Regions from separate parts of the Mesorhizobium sp. M0293 genome, predicted to be linked through region 2. Evidence: riboswitches for the same ligand, from Rfam matches in the RefSeq annotation. Region 2 holds a riboswitch; each other region holds the start of a gene.
What was found. Region 2 has a riboswitch for cobalamin ahead of bluB (5,6-dimethylbenzimidazole synthase). Riboswitches for the same ligand answer to the same signal wherever they lie in the genome.
Positions count from the first base shown of each region.

Region 1: another riboswitch for cobalamin. It lies ahead of NKJ06_RS04500 (CbtB domain-containing protein); the one in region 2 lies ahead of bluB (5,6-dimethylbenzimidazole synthase).
Region 3: another riboswitch for cobalamin. It lies ahead of NKJ06_RS04305 (DUF1636 family protein); the one in region 2 lies ahead of bluB (5,6-dimethylbenzimidazole synthase).

Region 1 is NZ_JAMYSA010000006.1:115,572-121,713, forward strand. It holds gene NKJ06_RS04480 (methyltransferase family protein) at 17-493, opposite strand; gene NKJ06_RS04485 (heparan-alpha-glucosaminide N-acetyltransferase) at 490-1,488, opposite strand; gene NKJ06_RS04490 (MFS transporter) at 1,712-2,911, shown strand; gene NKJ06_RS04495 (aromatic ring-hydroxylating oxygenase subunit alpha) at 2,915-4,090, opposite strand; cobalamin riboswitch at 4,231-4,426, shown strand; gene NKJ06_RS04500 (CbtB domain-containing protein) at 4,463-4,642, shown strand; gene NKJ06_RS04505 (CbtA family protein) at 4,658-5,425, shown strand; gene cobU (bifunctional adenosylcobinamide kinase/adenosylcobinamide-phosphate guanylyltransferase) at 5,579-6,022, shown strand; gene cobO (cob(I)yrinic acid a,c-diamide adenosyltransferase) at 6,024-6,142, shown strand, end outside.
Region 2 is NZ_JAMYSA010000049.1:18,480-24,621, reverse strand. It holds gene dxs (1-deoxy-D-xylulose-5-phosphate synthase) at 1-1,231, opposite strand, end outside; gene NKJ06_RS19370 (pirin family protein) at 1,375-2,295, opposite strand; gene NKJ06_RS19365 (DUF2277 domain-containing protein) at 2,336-2,602, opposite strand; gene NKJ06_RS19360 (exodeoxyribonuclease VII small subunit) at 2,712-2,963, opposite strand; gene NKJ06_RS19355 (histone deacetylase family protein) at 2,967-3,893, opposite strand; cobalamin riboswitch at 4,015-4,193, shown strand; partial or broken gene bluB (5,6-dimethylbenzimidazole synthase) at 4,295-4,876, shown strand; gene NKJ06_RS19345 (hypothetical protein) at 5,041-6,024, opposite strand.
Region 3 is NZ_JAMYSA010000006.1:74,954-81,095, forward strand. It holds gene NKJ06_RS04295 (cobaltochelatase subunit CobN) at 1-949, opposite strand, end outside; gene cobW (cobalamin biosynthesis protein CobW) at 968-2,020, opposite strand; gene NKJ06_RS04305 (DUF1636 family protein) at 2,017-2,451, opposite strand; cobalamin riboswitch at 2,490-2,693, opposite strand; gene NKJ06_RS04310 (winged helix-turn-helix domain-containing protein) at 2,723-3,922, opposite strand; gene NKJ06_RS04315 (NADH-quinone oxidoreductase subunit A) at 4,243-4,608, shown strand; gene NKJ06_RS04320 (NuoB/complex I 20 kDa subunit family protein) at 4,599-5,180, shown strand; gene NKJ06_RS04325 (NADH-quinone oxidoreductase subunit C) at 5,185-5,787, shown strand; gene NKJ06_RS04330 (NADH-quinone oxidoreductase subunit D) at 5,788-6,142, shown strand, end outside.

The DNA of each region.
Region 1 (6,142 bases), on a different contig from region 2:
TGACGAACGCGCCAGCTCAAATCCAGCGTCGCACGCGTTTCGCGTAGTCGCGGTATTTCTTGCCGAACTTCGCCGCCAGCACCTTTTCCTCGCTCTCGATGGCCATCTTCTGCGTGGCGAAGGCCGCGATGAACGCCAACGGGAGGAACCACGCTATCCCCGAGACAAAGGCGACGCCGATCAACAGCAGCGTGTTGGCGAGATAGATCGGATTGCGGGTGATGCCGAAGGGACCTGACGTGACCAGGTGATCGGGCACCGCGTTGGGGTTGAGCGTGGTCTTGGCCCGGATCATGGTGCGGATCGCGGTGAGCCAGAGTGCGGCGACGGCGAACAGGGCCACCCAGCCGGCCGCGAAAAGAATGTCACCCAGGAGGTCGCCGATCCAGGGCAGGGGGTAGAGCAGGCCAAGGGCAATGCTGATGGCGATGGCGGCCATGTAGATCAGCGGCGGCCACGGTATGAGCCCCTGCTTCGGCTGGTTCTCGGTCATTTGACCCCTTCCTCCATCAACTTGCTGTCGGTTTTGGCGGTACACATGCCGGCGAGATCGGACAGGTGTGCCTTCCATTCCGCAGTCTGGTCGTTGTTGTAGAGCCGATCAAGCGTGGCCTCGCCCTCGAGCGTATCGAGCATGCAGACACAGTAGCTGGAACAGAACTCGGTGTCGCGCGACTGCTCGCAGGACAGCTGGCAGGTTTTGAGGAAGTTCACCTGCGGCGTTTCAACCTGTGCCGGCATGATCTGCGAGAACAGCCACACGCAGCCGATCAGCAGCGGTTGATGGATCAGGTAGAAGGCCAGGCTGTGCCGGCCGATGAAGACCAGCGGGTTGGCCCAGCGGCCTGACTTGAGGTTCGCCAGCCACGTCAAGACACCCGCGCCCGCGGCAAGCTTAGTGACGCCTATGCCGAGAAGCACAGCGCCGAACCACGGGAACAGCGGAACGTAGTCATTGGAACGCGGATTGATCGCCGACAGGCCGACCCACCACAGCCATGGATGGTCGAAAGCCTCGAAGCGCAAATAGATCGGCGCCGCGATGACCAGCGCGGCAACCATCATGGTCAGCAAAGCCGGCAGGCGAAGAAACAGCAGGCCGAGCAGGCTGGCGAGCGCGATCTCATGCAATATGCCGAAGAAGATGAAGCCGTCCGGCGTGGCGATGCGGGTGACGATCGAAATCGCGATCGCGGCTCCGGCGACCATGGCGAAACGCTTCCAGAAGCCGTTCCAGCGGATTTGTCGGCCATGGGCGAGGTACAGGCTGACGCCGACCAGGAACAGGAAGGTCGAGGCGATGCAGCGTGCGTAGATCTTCCACCAGCCGAAGGCGGTCAGGCCGGGATCGGTGTAGCCGAAGAATTCCAGATCCCAGGTGAAATGGTAGCTCGCCATGGCGATCAGCGCGATGCCGCGCACAATGTCGATGGCGACGATGCGCCTTGGTCGATCCTGAACGGGTGCGGTCGGCGTTTGGATGCTCATGGTCTCGCATTCTGATTCAGCCCCGCAAAACGACTATCACGGTTGCACCGAACAAAAGAAGGCCGGGAATTTTGCCGAGGACGCCGGATCAGCCGCCGCATTGGGCCAGTGCCGGGAAGCCTTTGGCCGACTTCGCTTTTGCCCGATAGGCGTCGGTTTCCTCTTATTGGCGCTGGGGTCGCCACGGCAGATTTGGCCCGATAGATTCTGCTTTGGGGAAGCAATGTCCACCCATGTGCGCCATCCGATCTGGCTACCGGCCCTCAAGGCCGCGGACGCGCGCACCTTCGCTTCGCTCTACGCGGTCGAATCCTTCGCCCGCGCTACGGTGTCGAGCGTCATCCCGATCCAGGCCTACGAGATCCTGCATAACGAGCAGATCGTCTCGATCCTCTACACCGTCGTGGCGATGCTCGGCCTGTCGGTGACGCTGTTCATGCCGATGCTGATCCGCCGCTTTGCCCGCCGCTGGATCTACACGGCTGGCGCCTGCCTGCTGGCCATCGGCTCGCTGTTCTTCGTCACGCACACGCTTGCCGGGCAACTGGCCGGCATGCTGTGCCGCGTGATGGGCGCCAGCGCGCTGTCGATCACGCTCAACCTCTACATCATGGATCACATCCGCAAGACCGATTTCATGCAGGCCGAATCGCTGCGCATGGCATGGTCGATGTTGGCCTGGACGGGTGGGCCGACGCTCGGCATCTTCCTCTACACACGCTTCGGCATCTATGCCGCGCATGGCGCGGTCGCGATCTTCGCCCTGGCCCTGCTGGCGCTGTTTTGGACCTACCGGCTCGGCGACAATCCGTCGATCCGTCCGGGCAAGACACGCCCGGTCAATCCGCTCGCCAATATCGGCCGCTTCATCGCCCAGCCAAGACTCAGGCTGGCCTGGCTGATCGCCTTCGGCCGCTCCTGTTTCTGGACGACGTTCTTCGTCTATGGGCCGCTGTTCATGGTGATCGCCGGCGAGGGCAAGCTGGCCGGCGGCCTGCTGGTTTCGGCCGGTAACGCGCTGCTGTTCATGGCCATCTTCTGGGGCAAGGCAGGAAAGCGCTTTGGCGGCCGCCGGACCATGACGTTTGCCTATTTCGCCATGTCGGCCATGCTGCTGGCGGCAGGCTTCGTCGGCGAAACCGTGCCGCTGCTCACCGGCGCCTTCCTGCTTGGCGGCGCCTTCTTCACCATCGCGCTCGACGCACTCGGCTCGACCGCCTTCATGCGCTCGGTGCGCTCCTATGAAAGATCACAGATGGCGGCGGTCTACCGCACCTATCTCGACTTTTCCGAGCTAACGCCGCCGCTGGTCTATTCGGTGGTGCTGGCCTTCTTCGGGCTGGGCTCGGTGTTTGTCACGCTCGGCCTGCTGGCGGCGATTTGCGGCTTCGTGACCTGGCGCTACCTGCCGAAATCACTCTGATCTTCAGGGCTTGGTCGGGAGTGCCGCGTGCCGCTCGCGCACCCAGTTGTGGAAGCGGTGCAGGTCGTATTCCTCGGGCATCAGCACGCCGGCCGTGTGGCGCATCGAGCGCAAGCCTTTCTGGTTGACCTCGCAGATGTCAGCATCTTCCTCCAGCACCTGGGTGCCGAAGGCAACGATGTTGTCGATGTCGGTCGCGGCGAGCGCTTCGGGCGTAAACAGCCATTCGGCGACAAGCTCGGTCTGTTCGGGGCCGAGCGGCACCAGCCGCACGGTGCGGACATAATCGACATGGCCGACGATGAACATCGACGGCAGGCTAGTGGCGTAGGTCTGGCCCGCAGTGCGCTCGGCCTGTGTCAGGCCCGAAAAGACCGGCCCGTGCGCCTGGCCGTCGCTCGACCATGTCTCGGCGCCAGTGCGCAGGCCGCCGGAAAACTCCGGCGCGTCATTGTCGGCATGGCGCGTCCATTCGGGATCGTCGTGTCGTCCCATCAGGCCGCGGCCATAGATCGGCACCAGCCGCGACAGGTCCTTGTGGACGCCGGGGCAATGCAGGCATTCGTTGAAGTTTTCCCAAAAAATCTTCCAGTTGCAGTTCATAACCTTGCGCAGCACATGGCCGCTTACCAACGTCTCCAGCGGCCAGTTGCCGAGATCGCCGGATGCGGGATCGAAGGATGTCTGCGCCGAACCGATCGCGTCTTCAGCGAGATTGACGAAGATAAAACCGCGCCACACCGAGAGCGCTACGCGATAAAGCGGATGATCGGCCTTGTCGAAATTTTCAGGCAGCGATTTCGACGGCACGCGCACGAGATCGCCGCGCAGGGAATAAGACCAGGCGTGGTAGGGGCAGGTGATCAGCCGCGCCTTCAGCCGGCCTTCGCTTTCCCGGCAAAGCTGCGAGCCGCGATGGCGGCAGGTGTTGTGGAAGGCGCGCAGTTCGCCGGTCTCGTCACGCAGCACGACAATCCCCTGCGTGCCGATGCGGAAGGTGCGGAAAGCCATCGGTTGCGCAAGGTCGGCCTCGCGGCAGACCAGCAGCCAGCTTCTGTACCAGATAGCGTCGAGATCGTTTTGGTAGGTGCCTGCATCCCAATAGGCCGACGAAGGCAGCGTCGGTTCGGTCCGGGTCAGGCCGTTGTAGGGATCGCGCTCGCTGGCAATGGGCTGCATGGGCTGGCTTCCTATGGAGGTGCCAGCCGACACCCGGCCAGGAAAATTGTCAATTGCGGCACCGGCGGCCCTTGCCTGGCACGACGCATTCGCAATGGTTGCCGGCGGAATTTGGTTTGCCGGAGGCGAGGATTCTGCCTATAGTCGCTGATGTCGTCGGTTCCATTTTGGAGCCAAGAGGGAATGCGGTGCGGGCGAGTTTCGCCCAATGCCGTGGCTGCCCCCGCAACTGTGTGCGGTAGTCCTCTCCATATGCCACTGAAGATTGTTCTTCGGGAAGGTGGGGAAGGGCGCTGATCCGTGAGCCAGGAGACCTGCCGGCGACAGGAAACTGACTTCGATGCCCTCGGGTGGAGGGCGAAAGGACAAGACATGACTACTGCTTCCGTCTCCCTCGGCGCCTCCGTCTCCTCGCAGTCGCGCTTCATGCAGCTCGCTCTTGCTGCGTTTCTCGGCATCTTCGTGATGGGCTTTGTCGGCTTCTCGCATATCGATGCAGTCCACAATGCGGCTCACGACTATCGCCATTCGATGGCGTTTCCCTGCCACTGACGAGGATCTGACATCATGAACCTGTTTCGCAACGTCGTGTTCATCGCGGCGATCGCAGGGCTCGTGGCCGGTGTCGTTCTCGCCTGCATGCAGGCCTACGCCACCGTGCCGCTGATCCTGAAGGCGGAAGTCTACGAACAGGCTGGTGGCGGGCATCACCATGACCATGCCGCTCCGGCCCCAACGGATAGCAATGCCACGAGCACAGCCGCTCCGGCGGCGGAAGTCGCTCCGGCCGCCGAAGATGAGGGTTGGGCGCCGGCAGACGGTTTCGAGCGTTTCGCCTTCAGCGTGCTTGCCAATATTGTCACCGGCATCGGTTTCGCGCTGATTCTGGTTGCAGTCTCCGAATTCGCCGGCGGCATCGGTGGCTGGCGGCAGGGCGTCTTCTGGGGCTTGGCCGGCTTTGCCGTGTTCACGCTGGCACCGGGTCTTGGCCTGCCGCCGGAACTGCCGGCCATGCCCGCGGCCGATCTGACCGAGCGCCAGATCTGGTGGTGGGCAACGGTGGCGGCGACCGCGGCCGGGCTCGGCCTGATCGCCTTTCGCAAGTCGCTGCCGCTGGCGATCCTGGCCGTGGCGTTGATCGTCGCGCCGCATATTGTCGGCGCGCCGCAGCCCGACAGTTTCGAGACGCCGATCCCGGAAGGCCTGCATCACCAGTTCGTGGTGGCGGTGACAGTGACCAATCTGGTGTTCTGGCTGGTGCTCGGCGCGGTCGTCGGCGTGGTGCGTGGCCGCTTTACCGGTACGGCGACCAGCCTGCGCGACAGCTTTGCCTGACAGCAAGGCACTGACCTTCCTCATCGGCGGTGGGGGCGGCCGCCCCGCCCCCCGCCCCGCCCCCCGCCCCCCCCCCCCCCCCCCCCCCCCCCCCCCCCCCCCCCCCCCGCCCGCGGGGCCCCCCCCCCCCCCCCCCCCCCCCACGCCGAAAATCTGGCGACGGCCTTGCCCTCGCCATGGACCTATATCGCCACCGCGCAAGCCTATGACGACGAGATGCGTGAGCGCATCGCGCAGCACCGGTCGCGGCGCGGCGAAGGCTGGACGACCATCGACGCACCGCTCGATCTTGCCGGCGCGCTCGCGGCGTTGCCCGACAACCAGCCGGTGCTTGTCGACTGCCTGACATTGTGGCTGACCAACCATATGTTGGCCGAACACGACCTCGAGCTGGAATGCCGGCGGCTGGCGGACGTGCTGTCGCGGCCGCGCGGGCCCTGGTTCGTGGTTTCCAATGAAGTCGGGCAAGGTATCGTGCCTGATAACGCACTCGCGCGCCGCTTCCGTGATGCCGCGGGCCGGCTCAACCAGCAGGTCGCTGCCGTCGCCGACACAGTGCTGCTGATGGTGGCGGGGCTGCCGCTCAAGGTGAAATGACATGACCGACATCGACAATAAGGATGAAGAACGCCACCGCGCCAAGATGGCCAAGCGCAAGGCGGTGCAGGATGCCGAGGTGGCGAGCAAGACGGTCGAGAAGGGGCTGCTGATCGTCAA
Region 2 (6,142 bases):
GGATCGCGACATCGTGGACGACCTGATCGTAAGCACGCTGCAGGAAGGTCGAATAGATCGCCGCGAACGGCTTGTAGCCTTCGGTGGCAAGGCCTGCCGCGAAAGTCACCGCGTGCTGTTCGGCGATGCCGACATCGAATATCCGCGACGGGAATGCTTCGCCGAACAGGTCGAGACCGGTGCCGCTCGGCATGGCGGCGGTGACGGCGACGATGCGGTCGTCCGCGCGGCCTTCTTGAACCAGGCTTTCGGCGAACACCTTGGTGTAGGCCGGTGCGTTGGCCGGCGCCTTGGCCTGCGCGCCGGTGATGACATCGAACTTGTTGACGCCGTGATATTTGTCGGCGGCGGCTTCCGCCGGCGCATAGCCCTTGCCCTTCTGGGTGACGACATGGATCAGCACCGGGCCTTCGCCATTGTCGCGGACATTTTTCAGGACCGGGATCAGATGCTCCAGATTGTGACCGTCGATCGGGCCGATATGATAGAAGCCGAGTTCCTCGAACAGCGTGCCGCCGGTGACGTAGCCGCGCGCATGCTCGACCGCCCGGGTGATCGCACGATCCGCACGCTTGCCAAGATAGGAGGTCAGTTTCTTGCCGAAATCGCGCAGGCCGACATAGGCCTTGCCCGAGGCCAGACGCGCCAGATAGGCGCTCATCGCGCCGGTCGGCGGCGCAATCGACATGTCGTTATCGTTGAGGATGACGATCAGCCGCGCATCGAGCGCGCCGGCATTGTTCATCGCCTCATAGGCCATGCCGGCCGACATCGCGCCGTCGCCGATGACGGCAATGACATTGTTGCGGCCGCCGGAAAGATCGCGAGCGGCGGCCATGCCGAGGCCGGCCGAAATCGATGTCGAGGAATGGGCGGCGCCGAAGGGATCGTACTCGCTCTCGGCGCGGCGGGTGAAGCCGGACAGGCCACCTTCCTGGCGCAGTGTGCGGATGCGGTCGCGGCGGCCGGTCAGGATCTTGTGCGGATAGGCCTGATGGCCGACATCCCAGATCAACCGGTCCTCGGGGGTGTTGAAAACATAATGCAGCGCCACCGTCAGCTCGACCACGCCGAGGCCGGCGCCAAGGTGGCCGCCGGTGTGGGAGACGGCGTCGATCAGTTCGGCGCGAAGCTCGGCTGACAATTGCGGCAGCTCGCTTTCGGCAAGCGTGCGCAGGTCGGCCGGGATGCGGACCTTGTCGAGAAGCGGCGTATGCGGCGTTGCGTTCACGGGTGCTCAGGCTTTCTGTTCATTGGCGGGATAGGCCGCCAGACAGTGAAAGTAAATGCGTGCCAGTGACGCGGATTGGGCCTGTCTCTTTGTTTGGGCATGATCTCTTCCGAAAACCGGTTCCCACTTTTCGGGATCATGACCTAGCCTTCAGGTAGCGGAATGTATTCTTTCTCGTCGCCAGGAACGATATCGAAACGGCCCGTCTTCCACTCTTCCTTGGCCTGTTCGATGCGCTCCTTTGATGACGAGACAAAATTCCACCAGATGTAACGCTTCGAGCCGAGCGAGGCGCCGCCAAACAACATGAAATGTGCCCCGGTCTGCGACGACACGACGATCCCATCACCCGGCCGGAATACCAACAGCCGTTCGGCCGGGAAAACGTCGCCCGAAATCGAGACCTCGCCTTCCAGTGTGTAGATCGCTCGTTCTTCCGCATCGGCCGGGATCTTCACGCTGGCGCCTGGCGCCAGGCGCAGATCGGCATAAAGCGTCTCGGAGTCGGCCCTGACCGGGGACCGCAATCCCTGGAAATCACCAATGACGATGCGCCCGCTGACGCCTTCGGCGTCGATCTCGGGCAGCCGAAGCACTGCGGTGTTCTCGAACACCGGAGCCACTTCTTCCTTGCCGTCCGGCAATGCCAGCCATGTCTGCAGGCCGGAGATCGACATCGGCGCGCCGCGCAGTTCCTCCGGCGTACGCTCGGAATGAACGATGCCGCGGCCGGCGGTCATCAGGTTCACGTCACCGGGCTGGATGACCATTTCGGTGCCCAGCGAATCGCGATGCCTGATCCTGCCATCGAACAGATAGGTGACCGTCGACAGACCGATATGCGGATGGGGACGGACATCGAGCGCCTGGCCGGCGCGCAGGATCGCCGGGCCCATGCGGTCGAAGAAGATGAAGGGTCCGACCAGCCGCCTTTTGGCGGTCGGCAGGGCGCGGCGCACCTGGAAACCGCCAATATCCTTCGCATTCGGGATGACCATCAGTTCGATCTGGTCGCTGGCGAAGGCGTCGCCGACTTCAGGGTCTTTCCCCGGGAAGAAGCTCATGAACTCTCCTTGTCAGCGGGCAATGCCTGCCCTGGCCGCGTCAGGCAAAGCGGATCGCCGCCTTTGCCCGCAGTTTGGCCGCCACCTCTTCGCGATTGCGCGGATGCTGGTGGGTTTCGAGAGAATCGAGCAGTTCGCGCGCCGATGCCGCGATGGCTTCGACCGCGTGGTCGAAGGCATGCTGGTTCTGCTTCGAAGGCCGCGTCGTTCCGCTCAGCTTGCGGACGAACTGAAGGGCCGCATCGCGGACTTCGTCATTGGTTGCAGGCGGATCAAAATTGAACAGGGTCTTGATGTTTCTGCACATCGTTTCCGTATCTCCTCTTGTCCTGGAGCGCTTTCAATCGGGATGCGTTCTATCCTCGATCATGATCATGTCCAAAAACCGGTGAGGCAAGACCATCGTTCGGACTGCCTCAATCCGCGTCAAGCGGCTCCGTTCCAACCGGCTTGCCGTCGCGCGACAGCCTGATCTTCTCGACCTTGTCCTCGGCGGCCTTCAGCAGCCGGTCGCAATGCGCCTTCAGTGCCTCGCCGCGCTCATAGATCCGGATCGACTGGTCGAGCGGCACGTCGCCACGCTCCAGATCATCGACGATCTTCTCCAGCGCGTCGAGTGCCTGTTCGAAGCTCATCGCCTTGACGTCTTCGTTGGTCTCACCAGCCATCATTCATCCTTTCATCAGTCGCCCGACATGGGCGGCGACCGAAAATGCCAATCCCTGCAGATCGTAGCCACCCTCGAGCAGGCTGACGAGCCGGTTGCCGCTGTGGCGCGCCGCGCGCTGCATCAGCTGGCCGGTCGCCCAGTCGAAATCGTCCTCGGTCAGGTTGATCTCGGCCAGCGGATCGCGGTGGTGCGCGTCGAACCCGGCCGAAATGACGATCAGGTCGGGCGCGAAATTGTCGAGCGCCGGCAGCACGCGCGACAGGAAGGCATCGCGAAAAACCTCGCTGCCGGTCTGCGGCGCCAATGGTGCGTTAACGATATTGCCGGCGCCGGTTTCGTTTTTTGCCCCGGTGCCGGGATAAAGCGGCATCTGGTGCGTAGAGCAATAGAGCACCGACGGATCGTCCCAGAAAATATCCTGCGTGCCATTGCCGTGATGCACGTCCCAGTCGACGACGGCAACGCGCTCGACGCCGTGTTTCTTCTGCGCATAGCGCGCCGCGATTGCCGCGGTGTTGAACAGGCAGAAGCCCATCGCCGTGGTCTTTTCGGCATGATGGCCGGGTGGCCGCGCGGCGACGAAGACATTGTCGGCGCGGCCTGCAAAGACGTCGTCGACGGCGGCGTTGGCGGCACCGATCGCGGTGATCGCCGCCTGCCAGCTCTTCGGGCTGGCAGTGGTGTCTGCGTCGATGCGCGCAATCCCCTCGTCGGGAATGGCGGCCCGCACGCGGGCGACGAAATCGGCGGGATGCGCGTAGAGGATGGTGGCCTCGTCGCCTTCCGGCGCCTGGATACGATCGAGCGCGGCAAAGGCCTCGTCATCGAGCACGCGATCGATGGCGCGCAAGCGGTCCGGCCGTTCGGGGTGGCCGGGTGGCGTGAGGTGCTCGAGGAAGATCGGATGGGTGTAGAGACGAGTGGTCATCGTCCTAATCTAGTGACCCGGATCGACAAAGGCCATGCGCAGGCGGCTGATGACTGGGGAAAATCGCGCCTGCGTCCATTCGTGTCGCCGCAGGCATTGGCGTCGTCTGCGCTTCGGCGTAAGGTCCCCGCCACTGCCTGGTGCCCGTGCAAACGGGAGAATCGGGAACACGGTTGAATTCCGTGGCGTGCCCAACGCTGTAAGGGGGACCGCGCCGGTATACGCCACTGTCGATGACGGGAAGGCACCGGACGCGGGTTGATCCCGAGCCAGAAGACCGGCCTGGCAGGCATCGTCATCCGCATGGTCAGGCGGACGACATCAGAGCGACGTGCGTCCACTTGGACGCACAAAGTACGCTCTGACCGTTTGAAACTGCTGCAATCGCAAGGGGACAAGCGATGCCGGAACACATGACCGCTGCTGTTGGCAATGGATTTGAGCAGAATGCGCGCGATGCGGTGTATCGCGCTATGTTCACACGGCGTGACGTGCGCAGCCATTTCCTGCCCACCACGCTTGATGATGAGGTGCTGGCGCGGCTGCTGCTTGCCGCCCACCACGCGCCGTCGGTCGGCTTCATGCAGCCTTGGAACTTCATAGTCATTCGCGATGCCGAACGACGGGAAAGGGTGCGCGACCTGTTCCTGACGGCACGCGAGCAGGAATTGCCGGCAATTGAGGAAGACCGGCAGGCGCTTTACCGCAAGCTCAAGCTGGAAGGCATCTGCGAAAGCGCGCTCAACATCTGCATCACCTGCGACCGCCAACGCTCGAAGGGTTCGCCGTTGGGACGCTGGCACAATCCGGAGATGGACCTCTACAGCACGGTCTGCGCGGTGCAGAATTTCTGGCTGGCGGCACGCGCCGAAGGCGTCGGCGTCGGCTGGGTCAGCATCATCGAGGCGCAGGCGCTGAAAAGCCTGCTGTCAATTCCCGATCATGTGACGCCGGTCGCCTATCTCTGCGTCGGCCGCGTCTCGGAGTTCGCGCCAAAGCCCGACCTCGAAACGCATGGCTGGGGACGGCGACTGCCGCTACCGGAGCTGATCATGAGTGAGACGTTTTCCGGGCAAGGTGAAGCGTTGCTCAAATCGACCGTGGCGCGCCTCAACGCTGTTGCTGCCGCGCCGTCGAGCCTCGCTGATCAGGGTGTCGCGCCGGCCGGTCCCCAGCGCGAGCCGCCGAAGGAGGCCAGCGCCTTGTCCTTGAGTTCCCTGAACTTCGACGACGCCTCAGCCAGCCGGGCGTCCCAGGCCGGATCTGGCACCTGGCCCGCAATAGTCTTGAAGTAGACCTGCATCAGGCAAGCGATGGCGAAAGGCTCGATGAAGGCCGCCTTGAAGGCCCAGGCGAAGACGATGGCGAGCACGAAGGCCCAGCCCGCCAATTGCCCTGGCATCAGGAAAAGAATGGCGGCGGCCGGCGCCAGCATCAGCAGGAAAATGACGAACGACACGCCCCACATGATGACTGCCAGCCAGACGGCATTCTTGACCATGACCTTGCCGTTCTGGGCATAGAGCACGACGCCCTGGCGCGCCGTCTCGAACGGCGCGGACGAATTGATGCGTATGTTGTAGCCGAGGATGATCTCGTCGACATAGGTCAGCGACAGGCGGATCACTGTGTTGACGAAGGAGATCAGGCCGCTCAAGCCCGGGATCGGCAGGAAAGCGGCGATGCCGCCGAGCAGGCCGGTGATGGCGCGGATGGCGCCCTTGACCAGCTGGTCGACGACGAAAAGGATGTTGGCCTCGGCAAAACGCTGGGTCACGATATCCTTGGCGTAGGCGATCTGGTCCTGGCCGCCGGGAATGTCGCGGCCGTCGATCAGATGGACCATCACGGCGATATGGCCGGCCTTGACGACATAGAGGATGTATTCGCGGATCCAGTAAACGGCGATCGAGACGACGCCGAAACCGACCACCCCGCCCCACAGGGCAAAGGATAGCGGCCCGTCGGGATCGGTGGAGATATGGCCGACGCCATAGCCGACGCTGGCGCCCATGCCGGTCGCCATGATGTAGGCCAGCGTGATGCCGAAATAGACGATCATGCGAAAGACAATGAACGGCCAGGTCCGCATCATGATGGACACCGACCTGCCGATATCGAAATCCCACATGTCCCGAATCTCCCCCCAGAGGTGGTGCAAGAGGATGGACCCAACCCGGCGATTGTCAATTGTCGGCCGTGGCGCCGCAGGGCAACGAACTCGGGTTAACAGGTTCGCCGGCGCGTTG
Region 3 (6,142 bases), on a different contig from region 2:
AGGCGAGTGACGTTGGGTCTTTGAGGCTGGAGACGAAGATAGGGACCGGGAGTAGACCACGCTGCCGCAGCGCCTCAAAAAGCGCATCGATGGGCGCGACATCGGCGGCCAGCAGCATCGAACGGTAGAACAGGATGGGCACGACTGGGGCGTTGACGTTGTCAACGTCGAGTTCCGTCACACCCCCCTCTGTCCTGCCGGACATCTCCCCCGCAAGGGGGGAGATTGCTCTGTCATCGGCGGTTTCGCCAATTGTCGAGGTTGTAGATGCCTCAGCGAGAGAAGCGCCGGCTTTGATGAAATCCGATCTCCCCCCTTGCGGGGGAGATGTCCGGCAGGACAGAGGGGGGTGTGAAGGAACGCCAACATTCGATGCGTCCGCCTTCTCCACGACTCCGCGTGCGGGCTCGTAAAACCCAGCCTTCGGGACCGCGACCGGCTCGACGACAGGCTCATCCTGTCCCGCCAGCCGCGCCAACCTTTGCACCAGCGCGCTCATATTCGCCGGGCCGCCCTCGCGGAAATAATCGAGCAGGCCGTCAAGCTCCTCGCGCGGCAGCGTCGAGGCTTCGATCAGCCTTAGGTCCTCGTCATGGCTCTCGCCGGGCAGCAGAGCCAGTTTTATGCCGCGTTCGCGAGCGATCGAGGCAAGCTGGTCGCAGCCGTAGCGCCACCAGTCGTAGCCGCCGAGGATGCGGACGAGGATGATCTTGGCGTGGCGGGCGACGCTGTCGACCCAGAGGTCGACGGACATGGGATGGCGCAGATCACGCAGGGCGGCCAGCCGCATCGAGGGCAGCCGGCCGGCGTCGGCCTTCCACGCGGCCGCAAGGCCGGCGAGGTCGCTGTCGGTGAAGGACAGGGCCACGATATCCGCCGGCGTCTGCCGCAGATCGACCGGCTCGGCGAGATCGTCGAGCGAGGCGGATGTCGTGGTTAGGATGTGCATCGCAACCCGTGTCCGAAATCAGCCGGCAAGTATACGCTCGATCGCCGGGCGGTTCAGCCCCTTGAGGCCGATGACAACGAGGCGCGAGCGGCGGTCGTCCTGCGCCGTCCAGGCGCGATCATAGTAGTGGTTGACGCGCGGCCCGACGGCCTGCAGCAAGAGCCGCATCGGCTTGCCGCCGACCTCGACGAAGCCCTTTACGCGCAGCACGTTCTCTTCTTCGGCGGCGGCGGCGACGCGCTTTGCAAGCTCATCGGGATTGGCGATCGAGGCAATGTCGACGATGAACGTGTCGAAGTCGTCATGCTCATGGTCGAAGGCGCCGTCATGATGGGACTTGCGGTTTTCGATGTCGTCCTCGACTGCGAGACCGAGCCCGAGCAGTACGGAAGGATCGACCTTGCCATGCGACGTCGGCACGATCTTCACCGCGCGGGCGGAGTGTTCGCCAATGATGGCGTTGGCGCGGGCAGTGCCGGCGGCGTCCATCAGGTCGCTTTTGGACAGGATGATCAGGTCGGCGCAGGCGATCTGATCCTCGAACACCTCCTCGACCGGATCGTCGTGGTCGAGCGTCTCATCCTGAGCGCGCTGCGCCTGCAAGGCGTCCATGTCGTTGGCGACGCGTCCTTCGGCCAATGCCGGCCCGTCGACCACGGCAATGACGCCATCGACGGTGACGCGGCTCTTCACGCTCGGCCACTGGAAAGCCTGGACCAGCGGCTTGGGCAAAGCCAGGCCGGAAGTCTCGATCAGGATGTGGTCGACCTTTGGCGTCAGCGACAGGATCTGGTCGAGCGCCGGGACGAAATCATCGGCGACGGTGCAGCAGATGCAGCCATTGGCCAGTTCGACGATGTTTTCCTCCGGACAGGTGTCGATGCCGCAGCCTTTCAGGATCTCGCCGTCGATGCCGATGTCGCCGAATTCGTTGACGATGATGGCAATGCGCTTGCCGCCGGCGTTTTCCAGGAGATGGCGGACCAGCGTCGTCTTGCCGGCGCCGAGGAAACCGGTGACGACGGTGCAGGGAACGCGGGAGAGGTTGGCAGACGAATCTGGAGCGGTCATTTCAAGTCCTTCAACAGGTCGAGCGGAGGGATGCGGGCAACAAGGCCGCGCTTCAGGCTATCGGGACGGCCGCGCCATGGAATGAGACCGTCCGTCGAGGTGGCGAAGAGTTTTGCGCCGGTGACGAGATCGCTGCCGCTGGTCGTGGTCAGATCGCCAAAGACGTAGCTCCAGCAACCGTCGCGCAGGATGGCGGCGCTGAGACGGCGCTTGCAATTGCCGAGGCATTCAACGCTGCGGATGCGAATATTGTCGCCCGATGCGGCGCGGCGCGTGTCGTCCGCCAGCAGTTCGCCGGCGCGGGGATGGGCGTCGGAGCCGGTTTCATCGCGGCAGGAGGCGCAGACGATGACGGTGACGCCGGCCAACGCATCATCATGGCCGGACGAAACATCCGCTGTGCCAGCCGAAAAACTGCTGTCATGGTCCAAAGATCGTGCTCCTTGCCCGGAAACCCGCCGGGCGATCGGATTCTTAGTCGCAGACGGCAGGTCTCCTGGCTCGCGGGTCATCGCCTTGGGTAGCCGCCTTCCCGGGAACTCCCAGTGGCTTTCGGCCTTGGCTCTTCGCTTACAGTTGCGGGGACAGCCGCGGATTTGGGATTTCGTCCCGCACCGCATTCCCTCTTGGCTCCTCTCGTTGAAGAGAAGAGACCGTCTGTATCGGATTTAGGCTTTTGCAGGCGGCGGTGTCAACGCGAGCTTACGACACGGTCAGGTCGGCCAACGCCGGACCCAAGTCACCGGCCGGGGTCACCTCGATGCGTTCGAGGCCGAGCCAGCCCTGCATCTGCTTCAGTTCCTGGTAGAGCTGAGCGGCAGTCTGTGGCGGCGCTTTGGGCTCGGCATAGGCCGCATGGACGCGCAGGATGCCGGCAGGCCGGTCGGCCTTCAGATCGACGCGCGCCACGATCCTGTCGCCGAGCAGGAACGGCAGGACATAATAGCCGTATTGCCGCTTGTCGGCCGACGTGTAGATCTCGATGCGGTAGTGGAAATCGAACAGCCGCTCCGTGCGCGACCGCTCGAAGACGACCGGATCGAACGGCGCCATCAGGGCGCGGGCCTCGATCTTGCGCGGCACACGGGCGTCTCTATGAAGATAAGCCGGCTTGTCCCAACCTTCGACGCGCACCGGCAGCAACTCGCCTGTTTCAACCAGTTCCTCCAGCCGGCCTTTCATATCGGCCGGCGACAGGCGGAAATAATCGCGCAAATCGCCTGATGTCGCGATGCCGTGGGCACGGGCGGAAATGCGCAGCAATTCACGGTGCGCGTCCTCGGCGGCGGGAATCGGTAGATCGAGGATCGCCTGCGGCAGCACGCGCTCGGGCAGGTCATAGAAGCGCTCGAAACCACGACGGTGCGCCGTGGTGATGCGACCGGCCCAGAACAGCCATTCGAAGGCATGCTTGGCATGGCTCCAGCCCCACCAACCACCCGAGCCCTTCTGGCCCTCGAGCGCGGAGGCGGCGATCGGGCCACGCTCGGCGACCTGGCGGTAGATCTCTTCGATATAGGCTGCGTGCTCGCGGCCCCATTTGGCGAGACCCAGATACATCTCGTCGCCGCGCTCGGCGCGTTGCATGCGCCAACGCATCAGCGGGTAAGTCTCGACCGGCAGAAAGGAAGCCTCGTGCGCCCAATATTCGAACACCGTGCGCTTGCGCGTGACCGCGGCATTGTCGAGCAAAGCGAACGGGTAGGGGCCAAGGCGCGAATAGAGCGGCATATAATGAGCGCGCACCACCGCGCTGACGGAATCGATCTGCAGCAGGCCGGTGCGGGCCAATACGCGGGCGAAGTGCCGGCGGTTCGGTGTGCCGGTCGGGCGGGGATCGAGAAACCCTTGGGCGGCAAGCGCAATGCGCCGGGCCATGGGGAGCGAGATCTTTTCCTTCATGCAGGCGTCACTCTGAGGGCGATTTGATGGGTGATTCCGGTTCATGCTAGCAGGGTTTTGGCGGCAACCATGTCAGGAGAGAAAAGTGGAGTAAAAAGCGAAGGAAATCAAACAGGAGCGGATCGGACCAGTTTGCCGCGATATGCCGTCCAGCACTGTGTTTTGAACAAGGTTTGACTTGCTTCGCTGGAAGTGCTGCGCTAACCCTCGCCGCGTTGCAGCATAGGCCCTTAAAACGGTTCAGCGGTTAAACTGTCACGCTTCCGCATTAGGGTCCGGTGCTGTAATCAACGTGGATTGGCGCCAACGGAAAGCCGAGTATGAACGCACTTCTAAGTTCGTATCTGCCCATCGTCCTGTTCATCGGCGTGGCGCTGGTTGTCGGCCTGGCGCTGCTGGCCGCACCCTTCCTGGTGGCTTACCGCAACCCCGATCCCGAAAAGCTTTCCGCCTACGAGTGCGGTTTCAACTCGTTCGACGACGCCCGCATGAAATTCGACATCCGCTTCTACCTGGTGTCGATCCTGTTCATCATCTTCGACCTGGAAGTAGCCTTCCTGTTCCCGTGGGCGGTGTCGTTCTCGAAGATCGGCATGCTCGGCTTCTGGTCGATGATGGTATTTTTGGCGGTGCTGACCATCGGCTTTGCCTATGAATGGAAAAAAGGAGCGCTGGAATGGGATTGAACGACAGTTCAGGCACCCTCGTCGCGCCGAAGCCCAAAGGTATCATCGATCCCAACACCGGCAGGCCGGTGGGGCAGGACGATCCCTTCTTCCTCGAAATCAACAACGAGCTGGCCGACAAGGGCTTTCTCGTCACCTCGACGGAAGCGCTGATCACCTGGGCACGCAGCGGTTCGCTGATGTTCATGACATTTGGTCTCGCCTGTTGCGCGGTGGAGATGATCCACACCTCGATGCCGCGCTATGACAGCGAGCGCTTCGGTGTCGCGCCGCGCGCGTCTCCGCGCCAGTCCGACATCATGATCGTCGCCGGCACGCTGACCAACAAGATGGCGCCCGCGTTGCGCAAGGTCTACGACCAGATGCCGGAACCGCGCTACGTCATCTCGATGGGCTCCTGCGCCAATGGCGGCGGCTACTACCACTATTCCTATTCGGTGGTGCGTGGCTGCGACCGCATCGTGCCGGTCGACATCTATGTGCCCGGCTGCCCGCCGAGCGCCGAAGCGCTGCTTTACGGCATTCTTCTCTTGCAGAAGAAGATCCGCCGCACCGGCACGATCGAACGGTAAATCCATGACCGCATCCCTGACCGAACTGTCGACCTATCTCGGCGAGAAACTGATCGACCGCGTGAATGACGCTGATATCGCCTATGGCGAGCTTACCATTGGCGTCGAGCCGCGCGATCTGGTCGAGGTCATGACCTTCCTGCGCGACGATGCGCGCTGCCAGTTCATCTCGATCATCGACGTCTGCGGCGCCGACTATCCGTCACGCGCCAAGCGCTTCGACGTCGTCTACCATCTGTTGTCGCCGAAGCAGAATGTGCGCATCCGCGTCAAGGTGCAGGCCGACGAGGAAACCATGGTGCCGTCGATCACCGGCGTGTTCCCTGGTGCGGACTGGTTCGAGCGTGAGACCTACGATCTCTACGGCGTGCTGTTCTCGGGCCATCCCGATCTGCGCCGCCTATTGACCGACTACGGTTTCGAAGGCCACCCGCTGCGCAAGGATTTCCCGCTGACCGGCTTCGTCGAGGTGCGCTACGACGACGAAGCCAAGCGCGTCATCTACGAGCCTGTGGAACTCAAGCAGGAATTCCGCAATTTCGATTTTTTGTCGCCGTGGGAAGGTACTGATTACGTCCTGCCGGGTGACGAGAAGGCAAAGCAGTAAATGGCTGAAACCTCCGTCCGCAATTTCAACATCAATTTCGGCCCGCAACACCCTGCGGCGCATGGCGTTTTGCGCCTCGTGCTGGAGCTGGACGGCGAAGTCGTCGATCGCGTCGATCCGCATATCGGGCTCTTGCATCGCGGCACGGAAAAGCTGATCGAGGCCAAGACCTATCTGCAGGCGATCCCCTATCTCGACCGGCTCGATTATTGCGCGCCGATGAACCAGGAGCACGCCTTTGCTCTGGCCGCCGAGCGCCTGCTCGGTATCGACGTGCCGAAGCGCGGCCAGCTGATCCGCGTGCTTTACTGCGAAATCGGCCGCATCATGTCGCACATCCTCAATGTGACGACGC